Regions from separate parts of the Bradyrhizobium sp. HKCCYLRH2015 genome, predicted to be linked through region 2. Evidence: riboswitches for the same ligand, from Rfam matches in the RefSeq annotation. Region 2 holds a riboswitch; the other holds the start of a gene.
The links. Region 2 has a riboswitch for cobalamin ahead of ACQR1H_RS07390 (TonB-dependent receptor domain-containing protein). Riboswitches for the same ligand answer to the same signal wherever they lie in the genome.

Region 1 (7,321 bases), on a different contig from region 2:
CGAGCCGGGCGACGTAAGCAATACGGTCGTGTTGAGGCACATAACGCATCGCGCTGAACTGCAGACGCTCGTCCGCCGGCGCCTCACCCTTGAACGCAATCGGGCGCGCCAGCAGTCGGCCGTCGAGCTCCGGCAGCACGACATTCATCGCAAGGTCCGTCGGCGACAGTCCACGCGCCGAGGAAGCCCACGCGTCCTCGGTGCTCTGCGCCTGGATGATCTGCAGAACCGGCGCGTCCGCGAGGTCGAGCGCCGTTGTGCCGTCCTCGCGCTGCGCCGAGAACGCGGTCGCGTTCAAGATGACCGCAGGACGCCGGTGCCGGACCAGTCGCACCAGCGCATCGTCGATGCTGGGATCCTTCAGGCTGGTTACCGCGACCGCGACGGCCGCCAGCCCTTCGGCTTCGATCGCCCGCATCAATTCTGCAATCCCGGCCGTATCGGCAGCAAGCAGGCTCGCACGGTAGAACACGATCAGCGCGCTCGGCCGTGCATCATCGTGGCTGCAGAGGTCATCGATGCCGACCGCGCCGCGGTCGCGCGTAAAGCCGACGATCGGACCGATCGCGATCGGCTCGGCAAACGGCGCGTCACGGCCAAGCAGGCGCGCGAGATAACGCAGCGCCTCGCGCGCATTGCCGACGCCGCCCTCGTGCAGATAGCCGTAAAGCCGCGACGTCGCGTCGTGCGGCAAGGTCGAGAGCGCATCGAGCCGGTCGTCGGCGCGATCATCGCCCGGCAGCGCCGCGAACAGAATGTTGCTGCTGCGGCAGGTCGACGCGATGCGCTCCAGCCCGTAGCGCCAATAGTCGAGCCCGCCGAGACAGCGCACGACGACGGCGCGCGCCCCGAGCACGACGCGGTCGACATAGAGATCGACCGACATCGGATGCTTCAGCCGCTTCAGGCTGGCGAGGCGCAGGCTGGGCAGCTCGGTCGACGTCGCGGTCCAGGCTTCGGCCAACGCCGACAGGTCGTTGTCCGAGAACGACAGCACGACGATCTCGGCCGGCGACTGCGCAAGATCCACGGCCTGTTCGAGGTCGTCGAGATCCCCGCCCGTTGTCGCCAGCAGGTGCATCGGTGACGCCTACCCTGTGATCAGGCTCTGGATGGCGGCGGCATCGAGGCCGCGCTCGCCGATGATCACCAACCGCCCCTGCCGCGATTCGCCCGAGCGCCACGGGCGCTCGAACTGGTGCTGAATGCGGCTGCCCACGGCCTGCACGAGGAGGCGCAGCGGCTTGCCGGCAACTTCCACGAACCCTTTCACCCGCAAGACATCATGCGCATCGACGGCGGCCGCGATGCGGTCGACGAGCGCATCGGGCGAGGCCTGCGCCGGGACGTCGAGCACGAAGCTCTCAAAATCGTCGTGATCATGCTCGGCCTCGTTGTCGTGATGCGACGGCCGGGCGGCGAGATCATCCTCCGCCGCGGCGCCGAGCCCGAGCAGCACCGACGCCGACAGCCTGCCATGCTCGGTCGCGATCACCTTGACGGCGCGCTGCACCTTGGCGGCAATCTCGGCGGCGACATCCTTGCGCTGCTCCTCGCTCATCAGATCGCTCTTGTTCATCACGACGAGATCGGCGCACAGCAGCTGGTCCTCGTAGACCTCCTCCAGCGGGTTGTCGTGATCGAGCGAGGCATCGGTGGCGCGCTGCGCCGCGAGCGCTTCCGGATCGTCGGCGAAGCGGCCCGCAACCACCGCCGGGCCGTCGACGACCGCCACGACGCCGTCGACCGTGACACGCGTCGCGATCTCGGGCCAGTTGAAGGCCTGCACCAGCGGCTTCGGCAAAGCCAGCCCCGAGGTCTCGATCACGATATGCTCCGGCGGCTCCTTCTGGTCCAGCAGGCTCCTGAGCGCGGGCACGAAATCGTCGGCGACGGTGCAGCACAGACAGCCGTTCGACAGCTCGACGATGCGATCCTCCGGACAGTCCGGCACGCCGCAGCCTTTCAGGATGTCGCCGTCGATGCCGACGTCGCCGAACTCGTTGACGATGATGGCGAGCCGGCGGCCGTTCGCGGTCTCGATCAGATTGCGCACCAGCGTCGTCTTGCCGGCGCCGAGAAAACCGGTGACGATGGTGCAAGGCGTCTTGGCGAACGACTTCGTCATGGCGATGCGATCTCTCGGTTTCAGCGTGGCGCCGACAGCGCAGGCACGCGCGCGACGGTGTTCTTGCGGATGTATTCGGGACGCTCGCGCCAGGCCGGCAGGCCGGCGTCATGACGCTGATGCAATTGCGCGAATGTCAGCACATCCCGCGCATGCAGATCCGGATCAAGTGCGCCGAGCACATAGGTCCATTTGCCCGGTGCCGTCACGGCAACCGTGCACGCACGATTACAGTTGGACAGGCATTCGACGCCGACGACGGCGACGCCGGCGCGTTGCGCAGCCGGCACCGTCTCGATGGCCGCGAGCAAACGGGCGCCGGCCCGCGGCTCATCCGGCGGCGCAGCCTCGGCCGCCTGCGTGCGGCAGGTAACGCAGACGAACAACGTCGTCTCAGCAGATGCGATCATCGATCAGCCGATCACGCCGGCGGCCGTTGCGGCGGCGACACCGCCCACCAGCACGATGGCGGCGCCCGCGAGCCGCAGCGCCAGCGGCGCAGCCGCCTTGGCCTTCGCCGACAGCAGCCTGGTGCCGAGGAACGCACCGGCGGCGATGACGGTCTGGATCAAGAGCAGACCGGCGAGATAGGCGCCAAGCGGCGAGTTCTCGGCGCCGACGATCGATTCACCCAGCGCATATCCATGGACGAGGCCGGTCACGGCGAACAGGCCGGCAACCGGCAACACGCCGAAGCGCCCACGCATCACCACCACGAGGCCGACCACGGCGGTGGTCAGGCCGACCAGCAGCTCGGCAGCCGGGATGTTGGCCTTGGCCACATGCAGGCCGACGCCCGCGATCATCGCGGTGGTGAAGGCCAGCACCGGCGCGAAGCCGCGGCCCAGCAGAGCTGCAACGATGCCCGCGCCCACGATCGCCGCCAGATGGTCGATTCCGATGATGGGATGGCCGAGGCCGGACAGCATCCCCTGCGCAAACGTCTGCGGCAGCTTGCCGCCCATCATGTGATGCGCGAAGGCGGGATCGGCGGCGAGCAGCAACAGGCTCGCGGCTGCAAAGGTCGTGGTACGGGTCAACTTCATGGCCGTCTCCGTCGCTTGCCGGCTCCCCAGAGGACCGGACGATGCGCTGCATCCGACGGCATCCCGCCCATCCCGGCGGGATCAGAACCAGCATCGCGACTCCCCGCGCGACGGGTCGGCCAACAGCAATGTCGACGGCAGGTCTCCTGGCTCTCGGGTCGCTGCATCAGGCCACCTTCCCGGTTTCCCAGTGGTGTCTTGGCCTCACACTCGCCGATTACAGTTGCGGGGGCAGCCACGGCCTTGGGTCAAGAACCCGCACCGTGTTCCCTAAATCTCTCCTTTCGGAGAACCGTCATCTGTTAGATACGGGTCGCGCCAAAGCCCGTCAATCGGAATCGTCCCCATGGCCCCTGCCCCGCCGCACCCCGTCCTGCCGCGCCTGACGCTGGTGCTCGGCGGCGCGCGCTCGGGCAAGAGCCGCCATGCCGAGGCGCTCGTCACCGCCCTTCCGCCGCCCTGGACCTATGTTGCGACGGCGCAGGCGTTCGACGCCGAAATGACCGACCGGATCGCCCAGCACAAGGCGCGCCGCATTGAGGGATGGCAGACGCTGGAAACGACACATGATCTCGCCGGCCTCATCCGGGCACATGGAGATTCGGGCACGCCGATGCTGATCGATTGCCTGACGCTCTGGCTCAGCAATGTGATGCTCGCCGACATGGACGTACCGGCCAGATGTGCCGAGCTGATCGATGCGCTCAGGAGCGCGAATGGCCCCATCGTGGCCGTGTCCAACGAAGTCGGGCTGGGCATCGTGCCGGACAATGCGCTGGCGCGCGCCTTTCGCGACGCCCAGGGTCGACTGAACCAGGACGTCGCGGCCGTGGCCGATCGCGTGATCCTGATGGCGGCAGGACTGCCGCTGACTTTGAAGTGACAAGGAGAACATGCCCGTGACCGAAAGCGCCGACGATTCCCGCCACAAGGCGAAGATGGAGAACCGCAAGGCGGTGCAGGATGCCGAGGTCGCCTCCAAGACCGTGGAGAAGGGCCTGCTCATCGTTCACACCGGCAAGGGCAAGGGCAAATCGACGGCGGCGTGGGGCCTGATGCTGCGCGCGATCGGCCGCGGCTTTCGCATTGGCGTCGTGCAATTCGGCAAGGGCGCGTGGGAGACCGGCGAGCGCAAGGCCATCGAGACGTTCGGCGACCAGGTGTCGTGGCACACGCTCGGCGAAGGTTTTACGTGGGAAACCCAGGATCGCGCGCGCGACGTCGCCGCGGCCGAGCGCGCCTGGGCCAAGGCAAAGGAGCTGATGGCGGATCCGTCGATCCGGCTGCTCGTCCTCGATGAGCTCAACATCGCGCTGCGCTACGATCATCTTGATATCGCCGACGTCGTCGCCACGCTCGCAGGGCGCCGTCCCGATCTGCACGTCGTCGTCACCGGCCGCAACGCCAAGCCGGAGCTGATCGAGGCCGCCGATCTCGTCACCGAGATGAACCTCGTGAAGCATCATTTCGCGGCCGGCGTGAAGGCGCAGGAAGGCATCGAGTACTAGGCTCATGAGCGCGCGCGCCATCATGTTCCAGGGCACCGGCTCCGACGTCGGCAAATCGCTGATCGTCGCGGGGCTCGCGCGTGCGCTGACCTTGCGCGGCCTAAAAGTGGCGCCGTTCAAGCCGCAGAACATGTCGAACAACGCCGCCGTCACCACGGATGGCGGCGAGATCGGCCGCGCCCAGGCGCTGCAGGCGCGCGCGGCGCGGCGGCCGATGACGGTGCACATGAACCCGGTGCTGCTGAAGCCGCAGAGCGAGATCGGGTCGCAGGTCGTGGTGCAGGGCCGCGTGATCGGCAACGCCAAGGCATCGGCCTATCAGGCGATGAAGCCGCAATTGATGAATACGGTGCTCGAGAGCTTTCACCATCTGGCTGCCGATGCCGACATCGTGCTGGTCGAAGGCGCCGGCTCCGCCTCCGAGATCAACCTGCGCGCCGGCGATATCGCCAACATGGGTTTTGCGCAGGTAACGCAGATTCCGGTGGTGCTGATCGGCGATATCGATCGGGGGGGCGTCATTGCGAGCCTGGTCGGCACCCAGGCGGTGATCGCGCCCGCGGATGCCGCACGCATCGCGGGTTTCCTCGTCAACAAGTTCCGCGGCGATCCGGCGTTATTCGCGTCGGGCATCAACGAGATCGCGCAGCGGACGGGCTGGACGTCGCTCGGGCTCATTCCGCATTTTTCCGATGCGCGCCGCCTGCCCGCCGAGGATGCGCTCGGACTGGCTGAACGCGGATCATCGGGAGGACAACGGCCGAAGGTCGTCATCCTCGCCTACCCCCGCATTTCCAATTTCGACGAGTTCGATCCGTTGCGACTGGAAGATGGAATCGATCTGCAGTTCCTGCGGCCGGGCACGCCAATTCCCGGCGACGCATCGATCGTGATCCTGCCGGGCTCGAAGGCGACGATCGCCGATCTCGCAGCCCTGCGTGACGCCGGCTGGGACATCGATCTCATCGCGCATCTGCGCCGCGGCGGCCGCGTGCTCGGCATCTGCGGCGGCTATCAGATGCTCGGACGCATGATCAGCGATCCCGACGGACACGAGGGGGCATCTGGTTCCGTCACGGGACTTGGGCTGCTCGACGTCGAAACGACCCTGACGGATGACAAGGCGTTGCGCGAGGTCCAGGGCACGCTGATGGACGGTCAATTGCCGTTCCGCGGCTACGAGATGCACATCGGCCGCACGGAGGGACCAGCGACACAGCGCCCCTTCCTGACCTTCTCCGACGGTCGTCGCGATGGCGCCATCGCGCCTGATGGCCTGGTAGCCGGCTGCTACGTGCATAGTCTGTTCGCCGACGATGGCCTGCGCAGCCATTGGCTGCGCGGCCTCGGTGCGACGACCAGCGGCCTCTCTTATGAGACCGATGTGGACACAACGTTGGATGCACTCGCGGCGCATCTCGAGCGCTACGTCGACGTTGATCGTATCCTGGCATTGGCGAGCAAACCCGCGCCCCCCGTGGCGACTACAGGATCCTGACCAGGACGAGGCCTGCGACGACCGCCGCCTGAACCAGACACGCCAGCCGATACAGCCGCAGGGCACGCCGGATGTCGGACGCGTCGAGATCGGCGCGCCCGTCTCCCATCCAGGCATCGGTGACGAGATGACCGTGATAGACGCGCGGCCCTGCCAGGCGTAATCCAAGCGCACCGGCCATCGCCGCTTCCGGCCAGCCGGCATTGGGCGAACGATGCTTCGATGCATCGCGTGCAACGTCTCGCAGTGCGGCCGAAGCCGAGGCGTTGGGGATGCAGACCGCAGCGGCTGCGATCCACAGCGCGGACAGGCGCGAGGCCGGCAAGTTGACGAGATCATCGAGCCGCGCCGCCGCCCAGCCGAACGCGCGGTGACGGTCAGAGAGATGACCGATCATGCTGTCGGCGGTGTTGAGAGTCTTGTAGATCAGGATGCCCGGCAGTCCGCCGATAACCAGCCAGAACAACGGCGCAACGACGCCATCGGAGAAGTTCTCAGCCAGGCTCTCGACCGCAGCCCGCGCGACGCCGGCTTCATCCAGCCGCTCGGGATCGCGGCCGACGATCATCGCCACGGCCCGGCGGCCGCCGTCGAGTCCCTGCTGCTCCAACCCCTCTGCGACCGCGGCGACATGCGTATCGAGACTGCGCTGGGCCAGCAGGCTGCTTGCCGCCACACCAAGGATGATGGTTGCAACCGGCTCGCCGACGAGCGCCTGCACGACCCATGTTGCAATGAGGCCGGTGGCCATCAGCCCGACGACGAGCAGGCACACGAGCGCAATGCCGCGCGCGCGTCGTGCGGCAAAGCTGTCTGCTGCCCTGTTCCAGCGGCGGTCCCCCCATGCTATCAGCGCGCCCATCCACATCACGGGATGTCCGATCCGCTGCACCAGCACCTGGGGATAGCCGACCGCCGCCTCGACGAGGAGCGCCGTGAGCGCGAGAGAGACGAACATCGATCTCCGCTTAAGGAAAGGCATGTAAAGGAACGAGATGGACGACAGAGCGACTAGCACGCATAAGGATGAGCCGGAAGCGATCCTTCACGGCGGCGATCTCGCTGCGGTCAGCCGTCTCTACCCGGACGCACCGCTGCCGTGGATCGATCTGTCGACCGGCATCAATCCGATCTCTTACCC
Region 2 (7,321 bases):
CAAGCCGGGCTGGCGGGTGGCCGACATCGGCTGCGGCAATGGCGTGCTGGCGACGGAAGCGGCGCTGATGGGGGCCGTGGTGGACGCCATCGACATCTCGCCGGCGATGCTGGCGCTGACCAAGATCTACACCCGCGACCGCCGTACCGCGGTGCGGATGCATTCGGCGGGGCTGCTGTCGTTCGCCTATGAGGCTGCCACCTATGACCTGATCGCCAGCGAGTTCACGCTGCATCACCTGCCAGACTTCTGGAAGGCGGTGGCGCTGGCGCGGATCTTCGCGGCGCTGAAGCCGGGCGCGCAGTTCTTCCTGCGCGACATCGTCTATGTCTCCATGCCCGACGGCGCGGAGCGCTCGGTTGAGCAATGGGCGGATTTCAACATCAAGAACCACGACCTCGCCCGCGACAGCGTCATCACCCACATGCGCGACGAGAACTCCACCTTCGCCTGGGTGATGGAGCGCATGCTGACCGAGGTCGGCTTCGTCACGGTGTCCGCCGACTATCACGCCCCGATGCACGCGACCTACGTGCTGCAGAAGCCGGCGGGGCAGGGCTAGCTATGAGCGGCAGATTGGTGAGTCTCACTTTCGCGCAGGCGACGGTGCGCTCCCTCTCCCCGTTCTTACGGGGAGAGGGTCGGGGTGAGGGGCAGCCGCACGGGGAGCGTTCGCCGTTAGACCTGTACCCCCTCACCCGGATTGCATCTGGCGATGCAATCCGACCTCTTCCCGCAAGCGGGGCGAGGTTGCACTGCCCGCGCCGCGACGGGCGCGGCCGCCATGCGCAGGTGACCGCAAGTCAGTGCTTGCTTGCGGCGAGAACGTCCTGATGTCCCAGCAGCTCCTCATCGCTTTCGTCACCTTCGCCTTCGTGATGGCGTTCACGCCGGGGCCGAACAACATCATGCTGCTGTCGTCGGGCGTGACCCATGGCTTCCGCCGCACGGTGCCGCACATGATGGGCGTCAGCTTCGGCTTCGCCTTCATGGTCGGCGTGGTCGGCTTCGGGCTGGCCACGGTGTTCATCCGCTACCCGGTCCTGCAAGACGTTCTGAAATATCTAGGCGCGGCCTATCTGATCTACCTGGCGGTTGCGATCGCCTTGTCCGGATCGACCAAGCCTGAGGACACCACGCCGCGCGGCCCGATGTCGTTCTGGGGCGCGGCGCTGTTCCAGTGGGTCAACGCCAAGGGCTGGGTGATGGTGATCAGCACCATCACCGCCTATGCCGCGATTGCCAGCTTTCCGGCCAATGTCGGGCTGCAGGTCGCGATCAGCTTCGTGATGGCGATCGGCTCGACCGTCACCTGGACCCTGTTCGGCACCGCACTGCGGCCGCTGCTGAGCTCCGACCGTGCGGTCCGCGCCTTCAACATCCTGATGGCCGCGCTGCTGCTCGCCTCGCTCTATCCCGTCTTCATGGACGCATGAAGGACGCCGCCGCCATGCGAGATCGGGGTTTCCAACGGGACCCAAAATGCTCTAGACACGGGCCGGATTTCGTCCGGGCGCAGCCGCCCGTGCCTCACCCAAGCGTCTGACTTTTCAGCCAATTCCGGCCATCTCAAAGAGGAAACGACAATGCGTGTCTACTACGATCGCGACGCCGATCTGAACCTGATCAAGGGCAAGAAGGTCGTCATCGTCGGCTATGGCAGCCAGGGCCACGCCCACGCGCTCAACCTGAAGGATTCCGGCGTCAAGGACGTCGCGATCGCGCTGCGCAAGGGCTCGGCCTCGGCCAAGAAGGCCGAAGGCGCCGGCTTCAAGGTGATGGAAGTCGCCGAGGCCGCGAAGTGGGCCGACCTCGTGATGATGCTGACCCCGGACGAGCTGCAGGGCGACATCTACCGCGAGCACCTGCACGACAACATGAAGCAGGGCGCCGCACTGGTGTTCGCCCACGGCCTGAACGTCCACTTCAACCTGCTCGACCCGCGCGCCGATCTCGACGTGCTGATGATCGCGCCGAAAGGCCCCGGCCACACCGTCCGCTCCGAGTACCAGCGCGGCGGCGGCGTGCCCTGCCTGATCGCGATCGCCAAGGATTCCTCGGGCAACGCCCATGACCTCGGCCTGTCCTACGCCTCGGCGATCGGCGGCGGCCGCGCCGGCATCATCGAGACGACCTTCAAGGAAGAGTGCGAGACCGACCTGTTCGGCGAGCAGGCGGTGCTGTGCGGCGGCCTGGTCGAACTGATCAAGGCCGGCTACGAGACGCTGACCGAGGCCGGCTACGCGCCGGAGATGGCCTATTTCGAGTGCCTCCACGAGGTCAAGCTGATCGTCGACCTGATCTATGAAGGCGGGATCGCCAACATGAACTACTCGATCTCCAACACCGCCGAGTACGGCGAGTACGTCACCGGCCCGCGCATCATCACGCCGGAGACCAAGGCCGAGATGAAGCGCGTGCTCGACGACATCCAGTCCGGCCGCTTCGCGCGCGACTGGATGCTGGAGAACAAGGTCAACCAGACCTCGTTCAAGGCGACCCGCGCCAAGCTTGCCCAGCACCCGATCGAGGAAGTCGGTGCCCGCCTGCGCGACATGATGCCCTGGATCAAGAAGGGCGCGCTGGTCGACAAGAGCAAGAACTGAGCTTGCGACGACGATCGGATATGAGAACGGCGGGCCGAGGCCCGCCGTTTTTGTTTGGTGGCTAGGAGATGGTCGCCGGTCAGGAGGCCGCGCGGCGCGAGACCAGTGGGGTCAGCAGGCGGACGATCTCACTGACCGCGACGAGGCCGACCAGCCAAGCGGCGCTGGTCAGGCCGAGGCGGGCGACGATCGGGAGCGCGAAGCTTGCGGCCCCGCCGAGTGCGGGCGTGGCGGCCAGCAGCACCAGCTCATAGGCGGCGTAGGCACTGAGGAGCGCGACGGCAAACGCGGCCGGCGCTGGTGCCGTGCGCAAGGCCGCCAGCGCCATGCGGGCTATGACGGTGGCGCTGAGCGCCGCGACGCCGATCATGGCGCCCCAGGCCAGCGTGTTGGCATCGACCGGATAGTGCAGCGCGCCGAAGCCGACGCCCTGGTTGACCAGCCAGGCGCCGAGCATCACCGGCAGCGCCATGCGCAGCGGCAGCATGGCGGCGGCGATCACGGCGAAGGCCGCAAACGGCGTCGCGCAGGCGAACACGAAGCTCGCCAGCGCGCAGGCCGCTGTCAGCAGCGCGAAGCAGAACGCAGCGGCATGCCGTTGCGGAACGGGCGCGAGGCGAGCCCCGGAACCAGATCGGGCGAGAACGTCGAGAGTCATGGAACATCTCCTTCTATTGCGATTGTAGTCCATTTCGGCAGCTTCTGTCAGCCGCCGGGAGGTTGGTCGGCAGCGTCACTGCACACCGGAGCTCGCAACCCGGAGGCCGCCGAACACGCCGAAGCCCGGCGCGAGGAATCCGGTCGGGTTCTGGTAGTGACGGTTGAACAGGTTATCGATCCGGCCGAACAGCTTGACCTGGTTGGACAGCGCGTAGTCGCTGCGCAGGTTGACGACCGTATAGCCGGGCGCGACCAGGCCGGTGGTCATGCCGTCGCGGCTGACATCGAGCCAGTCGCTGATCCTCAGCACGGTGGCCGACAGGCGCAGCGCATCGACCGGCTGCCAGGTCGCGGTGGCGCTCCATTTTTCCTTCGGCCGCCGCAATAGCTGCTGGCCGGTGGCCGCATCGACCGCGCGGGTGAAGGTGTAGTCTGCACGCAGCGAGATCCGGTCGGTGAGATCAGCCGTCACGAAGCTCTCGGTGCCTTCGGTGGTCGCGAGGCCGACATTGGCGTAGGAGGTGAAGGTCGCGTTGAAATTGATCAGGTTGGTGATGCTGTTGTGGAAGTAGGTCGCGCCGAAGCGGATGCGATCCGAAAACAGCGGCTGTTCGAAGCCGGCGTCGTAGCCGGTGCTCTGCTCCGGCTTCAGGTTGGGATTGGCGAAGAAGTTGAAGGCCGGAAAATCCTGGTGCAGCTGGCTCAAGGTCGGCGCCTTGAAGCCGGTGCCGTAGCTCGCCTTCAGCTTGGTCCCGGTGACCGGCAGGATCACCGCCGGCGCGATCCGGAAGGTGCCATGGCCGCCGAATTGCTCGTTGACGTCGTTGCGCAGGCTCGCCACCACGAACCAGCGTTTGGCGAACTCCGTCTGCAACTCGATGAAGCCGGCCTTGTTGCCGTTCTCGGCGGAAAGATCAGTTGTTTTCAGCCGCTCGGTCTGCTGCTCCAGCCCGACGACGAGATTGTTGTGCGGCGCCAGTTCGGTCACCGCGTGCCAGTCATATTTGATGCGTTCCCCCGTGGCGACCGCGGCCACGGGATTGCCGGCCGTCAGATCCGACGACCAGTTGTTCACGTAGTTGACGCCGAAATAGTTCCTGATGCGGCCGCCGAGCAGCGACCACACGGCTTCCTCGCGCGTCGCCAGCTGGTGGACCGTGTGGTTGCTCCTGATAGCATCGGGAGCGCTCGGAAAGCCGCTGTCGCCGGTGAACAGCAGCGTGGCGTCGGCGTATCGAATCACCGAGTTCAACGTCCAGGCCTCGTTGAGATCGACGCCGAGCTTGGACGAGGCGGTCACGTTGTCGTAGGCGTTGCCGATCGCCTTCTGCCCGGCCGGGAGCAGCTGCCACGGCGTCACCGGCACGTCGCCGGCGTGCAGGTGCGCGACATTGACCGCGTAGTTGACATTACTATGTGAGCCGCTGACGCCGGCCGACTGGTTGAAGGTCTTGAACGACCCGCTCTCGACCGAGGCGGTCGCCCGCGCCGGGCCGTCGCCCTTGCGCGTGATCACCGAGATCACGCCGCCGATCGCATCGGAGCCGTACAGCCCGCTCTGCGGCCCGCGCAGCACCTCGAGCTGCTGGATGTCGGCGGCGAGCAGATGCGCGAAATCGAACGCACCGTTGCTGTTGGTGACGTCGCCGACGTCGATGCCGTCGATGATGAGCTTGGTGTGGTTGGCATTGGTGCCGCGCATGAAGACGTTGGTCTGGCCGCCCGGGCCGCCGGCCTGCACGACGTTCAATCCGGGGACGGTGCTCAGGATGTCCGGCACCGTGCGGGCCTGCTGCGCGGCGATGTCCTTGTCGGTCACCACCGTGATCGCATTCGCGACGTTGGCGACCGGCGTCACGATGCCGGCCGGGCTGACCGCGACGGGCGGGCTGGCCGGCGATTCCGGCTTTGCCGCCGGCATCTGTTGATGCGCGGCGTTGCCGGCTCTGCGGGGGATGGCCGGTTTCGGAGCGATCGGCCGGTGCGGCGGGTCGACCTCGACCGGCGGCAGCAGATCGGGCGAGGCGGATTGCTGCGCCGTTGCGGGGGAGGGACCGAGCAGCGCGAACGACGAGAGGAGGCATAACGACGACAGAAGGGCGCGACGGCGCCTGGCATGGGGAACGGGAGACACGAGTGACCTCGGCATGACGTCAGTGGCACGTCACCGCGAACGAGGTCTCATGCACGCCTTTGCAGGCCTGCCTGAAAACGATGCCAATAACGCCCCGACCGGCATCCTCGCGTGTGACCACGGCTGACGGCAGGTCTCCTGGCTCGCGGGTCGTCACCTCCACGTCGCCTTCCCGGGACCGAGATTTCCCAGTGGCCTCTGACGCGAGATTCGCCGCTTACAGTTGCGGGGGCAGCTGCGGCCTTCGGTCACGTCCCTTGCGAGACGTCTCCGGCACCGCATTCCCTATTGAGCCCCGGTCGAGGGGCACCGTCGCCGTCACCGTAGGAGTGCGGGCGCACCAAAGTCAATCCGGCGCCCGGCGATCTCCTGGCGATAACGCGCTGGAGTGGATTGCGTGTGGCGAACTCTCTCGGCCGCCGCGTTCGGCGTGAGATACCCGGCGCCCGCGACGCCCCACAGCTGTCGTTCGCAGGGACGACAGCGGGATGTGAGGCGCGAATCAATTCCGGCACGGATCGCTTGCGAGCGCCGCTTACTTCTCGACCTTGTTGTGCACCATCCAGAACCTCAGCGTGCGCTGGGCGGTGTCGAGGGACAGGCGGGAATAGTCGCGCTCGGCGAGCTTCAGCGTCTCGGTGTCGATGGCGTGCTTGATGGGGCGGTGGGTGAGAATCTTCGCGACCACCGACCAGGCCAGCCCGGCGGCGCGGCAAGGGATCAGCACGATGTCGGTGCGCGGGCCTTCCATCACCTTGGCGATCATCTCGGTCGGGACGTTGTTGAGCAGGCCGAGCGCGGCTGACACCTCGCCGAAGCGGCGGGTCTCGGCGAAGAAGGCGATGGCGGCATCGTTGAGCTCGTTCAGCCCCTTCATGCGCTTGACGGCCTCTTCGGCCAGCGTGAAGTCGCGCCCGACCAGGCCGCCGTCGCTGCGCGCAACGTCGGCGATCGCCTTGAGGATCTTCTTGATCTCCTGCTGCAGCGCCGGCGGCGCCGAGGCCATCAGCTTGGCGCGCACGGCTTCGGTCGCGCGGCGCAGCAGGTCGCGCAGATGCTTGGTGGGCAGGTCGACGCGCAGCCCGATGATCTCGGACAATTCGTCGTCGTCCTCGGCATGCGCCATCATCCCGGAATAGCCGGTCTCGGAGAAGCGCGCGGTCTGGTTGTTGGCGAGTTTGCGGATCACCCGGCGCTCGCCGCGGTCGACGATGATGTCGGTCACCGCCTCGGTCAGATGCGGGCGGCTGGAGATCGCCATCAGGTGATCCTGGCCCTTGGTCGCCGCGACCTCCACCAGCGTATGCTCGGTGAGCCGGCTCGAGTGCATCAGCACGTTCTCGGCCACCGAGATTTCGTCGTCGCGGGCGAGCTGCTGGATCAATTCGACGGGCGCATAGTCGACCGGCGCGAGATGCTTGCTGAGCTCGGCCCGCGCGCGGGTCTCGACCCGCGAGACCAGTATGCACAGCACGTTGTCGAACACCTTGATCTGGTCCTCGCTGAGGCGTTCGCCGTCATGCAGGAACAGGTTGGTGACCTGGCGCAGCGTGTTGACGCGCTTCGCCGAGGAGCCGCTGCGGACGGCCTCTTCGAGTTCGGTGATGATGGAGTTTTCTGAAAGCGGAAGCTGTTCTGGCTGTGACACGATCGCGCCCGTTGGTCCGGATTGCCGGAGCGACAGCAACGCGTGTGGGATCCGCTGCAAGGCTTTCGGCCGGGGCAGTTTTCGGCACGGGCGATAACAATGCGTTAGGGGCGGAGGGCGTAGTACTCCGGGGAAACACGGATACGGAAAATTAAGACGATACGCATAGAGGGGAAGACGGGTCGGAGCCCGGCGTTTCGGAGATTCGCCGGACAATCGATGGAATGAGGTGCGATCACCTCCTTGCAGACCCGGCGAAGACAGGCGAGCGAG

Region 1: linked by a shared signal. The riboswitch ahead of ACQR1H_RS15070 (HupE/UreJ family protein) and the one ahead of ACQR1H_RS07390 (TonB-dependent receptor domain-containing protein) in region 2 are both predicted to bind cobalamin.

Annotation. Positions count from the first base shown of each region.
Region 1 is NZ_JBNPUO010000005.1:228,681-236,001, reverse strand. Features, by position in the region: gene cobN (cobaltochelatase subunit CobN) at 1-1,081, opposite strand, end outside; gene cobW (cobalamin biosynthesis protein CobW) at 1,091-2,128, opposite strand; gene ACQR1H_RS15075 (DUF1636 domain-containing protein) at 2,149-2,538, opposite strand; gene ACQR1H_RS15070 (HupE/UreJ family protein) at 2,542-3,174, opposite strand; cobalamin riboswitch at 3,294-3,486, opposite strand; gene cobU (bifunctional adenosylcobinamide kinase/adenosylcobinamide-phosphate guanylyltransferase) at 3,521-4,057, shown strand; gene cobO (cob(I)yrinic acid a,c-diamide adenosyltransferase) at 4,074-4,682, shown strand; gene ACQR1H_RS15055 (cobyric acid synthase) at 4,687-6,180, shown strand; gene cbiB (adenosylcobinamide-phosphate synthase CbiB) at 6,167-7,138, opposite strand; gene cobD (threonine-phosphate decarboxylase CobD) at 7,176-7,321, shown strand, end outside.
Region 2 is NZ_JBNPUO010000002.1:718,029-725,349, forward strand. Features, by position in the region: gene ACQR1H_RS07370 (class I SAM-dependent methyltransferase) at 1-562, shown strand, start outside; gene ACQR1H_RS07375 (LysE family translocator) at 834-1,436, shown strand; gene ilvC (ketol-acid reductoisomerase) at 1,587-2,606, shown strand; gene ACQR1H_RS07385 (hypothetical protein) at 2,686-3,264, opposite strand; gene ACQR1H_RS07390 (TonB-dependent receptor domain-containing protein) at 3,340-5,400, opposite strand; cobalamin riboswitch at 5,512-5,729, opposite strand; gene ACQR1H_RS07395 (DUF2336 domain-containing protein) at 5,936-7,048, opposite strand.